DNA from 2 places in the Alteribacillus sp. HJP-4 genome. Region 1 is predicted to be linked to the other one. Evidence: predicted binding sites of a transcription regulator. Region 1 holds the regulator's gene; the other holds the start of a gene.
What was found. The regulator LexA, encoded in region 1, represses DNA repair genes until DNA is damaged. The targets are predictions, from matches to a motif close to CGAACATATGTTCG.
Positions count from the first base shown of each region.

Region 2: the regulator LexA is predicted to act here: its motif matches at 1,091-1,104, upstream of recA (recombinase RecA).

Region 1 is NZ_JBHIKY010000031.1:10,503-12,710, forward strand. It holds partial or broken gene ACE4RR_RS19190 (cupin domain-containing protein) at 1-613, opposite strand, end outside; gene lexA (transcriptional repressor LexA) at 778-1,401, opposite strand; gene ACE4RR_RS19200 (hypothetical protein) at 1,679-1,867, shown strand; gene ACE4RR_RS19205 (YneB family resolvase-like protein) at 1,893-2,208, shown strand, end outside.
Region 2 is NZ_JBHIKY010000002.1:19,606-21,813, forward strand. It holds gene recA (recombinase RecA) at 1-938, opposite strand, end outside; gene ACE4RR_RS01560 (DEAD/DEAH box helicase) at 1,467-2,208, opposite strand, start outside.

The DNA.
Region 1 (2,208 bases):
TGACGGCCTTGACTATAGGGATAATAATAGCGCGGGTGATAATGCGGCTGGTGGTAATGCTGCACGACATTGCCCTGCGTACGCTCGCAGTCTTCGTACGGACCAATATACGTGGACGGCTTAATAGGTGCTGTGACATTTTTCCATTCATTTTCATCGAGGCAGTAAGTGTGGGCCATAACATTGGCAGGGGTAAACGAAAGGATATCTGAGCCCAGTATCACTTCAGGAGTGGGGGCATCAAAAATAGCTAACAGATGAGTATTGTCCACCAAAGCTATTTCATAATGCCACCACCCCTGGGGCACGTTTGCGACCTGCCCGGGGGAAATCGTAAAATTTAAAATTTCTTTCGTAAATGGATTCAGGATGGAAACAAGTGCTTCTCCGGATATACAATATACGAGTTCAGCTGCGTTTTGGTGGTAGTGTGGTTCAACGCATTGTCAGTACTTAAAAAAATATCCAGCAAAGACACATTCTGCAGGGAGTTTAATTGTTGAATTCCTAATATATTAATGTAGTTTTGATTGTTTTTTTTAAACAGCGGACTGTTATTAACATCAAATGTATATTGAACGGACGGGGAAGTATAATCGAGCGGTGTGCTCACGGCGGCTTCACCTCTTTTTCAATTGATTTCCTTTTATAATATGCATCTGCCCATCGGTTGTGTTCATGAAAAATCTCATAAAAAAGCCCCCAGTCTAAATGATAGACCGAGGGCTTGTAGTGATGATCCTTTTTTTAATCGGCATGGTGTAAATGCTGTCGCAGTTAATGAATCGTACGGAAAACGCCCGTAACTTTACCGAGAATCGTGACATTATCCAGAATTATCGGGTCTAAAGCAGAGTTTTCCGGCTGGAGGCGGATGTAATTGTCTTCTTTGTAGAAACGCTTCACCGTCGCTTCAAGCTCGTCAGTCATAGCTACGATGATATCTCCGTTATCTGCGCTCTGCTGCTGCCTGACAATAACGAGGTCTCCGTCATAAATACCCGCCTCAATCATGCTGTCTCCCTGAATTGTAAGCGCAAAGACTTCTTCATCAGTTACCATCCGGTCCGGGAGCGGTATATACTCTTCAATATTTTCTACAGCAGTAATTGGGTCCCCGGCTGTAACTTTACCAATAACCGGGATATAAACAGCGGATCTTTCCGAAATTTGTTCTGCTTCATCACCTGCTTCAAGGACCTCGATGGCACGCGGCTTTGTCGGATCCCTGCGGATTAAGTTTTTGCTTTCCAGACGGGCAAGGTGGCCGTGCACTGTTGAGCTTGACGCGAGTCCGACTGCTTCCCCGATTTCACGAACGGAAGGCGGATAACCTTTTTTCTTAACTTCATCTTTAATAAATTCCAATATCAATTGTTGCCGTTTGGACACTTTTGACATAAAAGCACCTCGTTTCTAGAAAATAAGATCTCACAGCATGATTTCAAAATAATATGAATATACATACTATCAGCCTGTACATATTATTAAGTCAGTTTAAGTAATCTTCATAATTCACAATATTTCTCTGCATTGGTTCATCTTTCAATACCGATTGTATCATGAAAAACATACGTGCGCAAACATCCGTTCTAATTTTTCCTTGACGCGAACAGAAGTTCTTTATATAATAAACGCAGGATAGGAACATACATTCTTATTTTGAGGAGGAAACATTATGTCAAAAGTTAAACAGCTCTCTATCCAGGAATGGGCGATTTTGTTATTATTTATTTTTTCTATCATATTGTTAATCACTGTAGTAGAATTATCCGCTGTCAGCCCGGCAGAGGTGGAAGGATCGGACGCACTAATTGTTTCAGAAAAAAATCCGGATATGTTTACCTATAATTCAATAACCGATTAACATTATAGTTTTGAAGGGGACTGCCATGAAGACTTGTATCATTTATTGCAGAGTAAGTACGGGGAAGGAGTCACAGCAGACCTCGCTGAAAAGACAGGAGGAAGAGCTGACAGTACTCTGTGAAGCGTTAGGATTTAATATTTATTCTATTATCAGAGAGACAGCAAGCGGATATACGCTTGAAAGAGAAGGACTACTCCAGGCTCTCGATGATGTAAATGAAGGAAAAGCCGATATATTCTGTGTGCAGGATGATACGCGGCTTGGAAGAGGAAATGCCAAACTCGCCGTTCTGCATGAACTGTTTAAGCAGTCCGTAAATGTATATACCGTGCGTGACG
Region 2 (2,208 bases), on a different contig from region 1:
ACTTCTTCGTTTTCCTTCAGATACTGCTTTGAATTTTCACGTCCCTGTCCGAGGCGGTCTCCCTCATAAGAATACCAGGCACCGCTTTTTTGGACGATATCAAGCTCAGCGGCCATGTCGAGGATAGATCCCTCTCTTGAAATTCCCTCGCCGTACATAATATCTACTTCTGCCTGCTTAAATGGCGGAGCCACTTTGTTTTTTACCACCTTGATTCTTGTTTTGTTCCCGACCATATCATTTCCTTGTTTCAAGGTTTCCGCACGGCGTACCTCGAGACGGACTGAAGAGTAAAATTTCAGTGCGCGCCCCCCTGGAGTTGTTTCAGGGTTTCCGAACATAACCCCGACTTTTTCACGAATTTGATTTATAAACACGCAGATGGAATTCGATTTACTGATAGCTCCGGAAAGCTTTCGGAGCGCCTGCGACATGAGCCTGGCCTGAAGCCCGACGTGTGCATCGCCCATTTCACCCTCAATCTCTGCTTTTGGTACGAGGGCTGCTACAGAATCGACAACAATCATATCTACTGCGCCGCTCCGCACGAGAGCTTCTGCAATTTCCAGCGCCTGTTCTCCCGTATCAGGCTGAGAAAGAAGCAGTTCGTCAATGTCGACCCCCAGATTCTGGGCGTAAGCCGGATCGAGCGCATGCTCCGCATCAATAAATGCTGCCTGGCCGCCGCTTCGCTGAACCTCGGCAATCGCATGAAGAGCAACGGTCGTTTTACCAGAGGATTCCGGACCGTAAATTTCAACGATTCTCCCCCTGGGATATCCGCCGACACCGAGGGCGATATCAACTGCAAGCGCTCCGCTCGATACGGTGGAAACCCTTCTGTCTGTCTGCTCTCCAAGCTTCATAATTGAGCCTTTTCCAAACTGCTTTTCAATATTTCTTAACGCATGATCCAGAGCTGTCTTACGTTCATTCATACTATCTCTCCTTCGCACATTTTCTGACTGATTGTTGTCCCCATGAAACAAACAGTGCGTGTGTATTTCAAACGGTCATTAGAAAGAAGGACCGTATCATTCTATCACCTACTTAATAATAACTTGTTTTTCATCATTTGCCAATACTTTTGCGAACATTTATTCGTATTTTTTCTTATAGTTTGATGAAATTCATCAGTCATTTTCAAAATCCGGAAGGTTCTCCGGGCATCAGTTCAGCTATTTTCTCCAAGCAGCGTACTTTTGGTTGTGACGGAGATGAGTCCCGCTATCGGTCGAAAAGAATGCCAAATCGCCTGCCATTCACGCTATCAGCGTACCTGATGTCCGCCAACCATTCAAAAAAAGGCAAAAAGTAAAAAAATTACCGATCTCCTGTCCGCGTCCAAGAACCGTCCTCTCACGCTGCATCCGAATGTTCGTGTTGGATATACAGAACAGTACTTATGAAGTTGATTCAGTTATTACAAAGAAAACACTGCCTGGAAATCCGGGCAGTGTTTTTCTTTATCGGGAAGGGCGTGCAGGTCTCGGCCTATTTTCCCGCTTCGGACGCGGCTTAGCAGGCTCAAGGTTTACGCGTGCTCCGTTAATGCGTGAATAGCGGAGCGCTTCATACACAAACGGCGCTACATCTTCTGGCACCTCAACAAAAGTAAAGTTTTCAAATATGTCAATCCTTCCGACAGCTTTTCCAGGAATTCCAACCGCGTTTGAAATTTCCTCAATCAGCACCTTTGGACTCATGTTTACATTGCGCCCAACATTGATGAAGAATCTTATCATTCCTTTTGCTCCACCGGTCTCACCAAAATTATATCCATCATCACTTTCTCCGATTGCAGAGGAGAAATTAAGCTTCATAAGAGAACGGACAATGTCCTTTGCTTCATACTGTTCAAGCAGTTCCTCGGTCAACGCATTAAACAAAGAAAGATCTTCATCATCATTCAATTGGTCCGTGATCAGGTTTTTCCATGACTGCTGCTGTTTTTCCACTACTTCTTCAATAGAAGGAACAGCGTGGGATGGAATCGCCATTTTAATTTCAGCCTCAATAGAACGCAGGTGTTTCATTTCCCGTGGTGTAACAAGGGTAAGAGCTTCGCCGCTTTTCCCTGCACGGCCCGTCCGGCCGATTCGGTGGACATAGCTTTCCGGGTCCTGCGGAATATCATAATTGATAACATGAGATACATCGTTTACATCAATACCACGTGCAGCAACATCTGTCGCAACAAGAAATTCT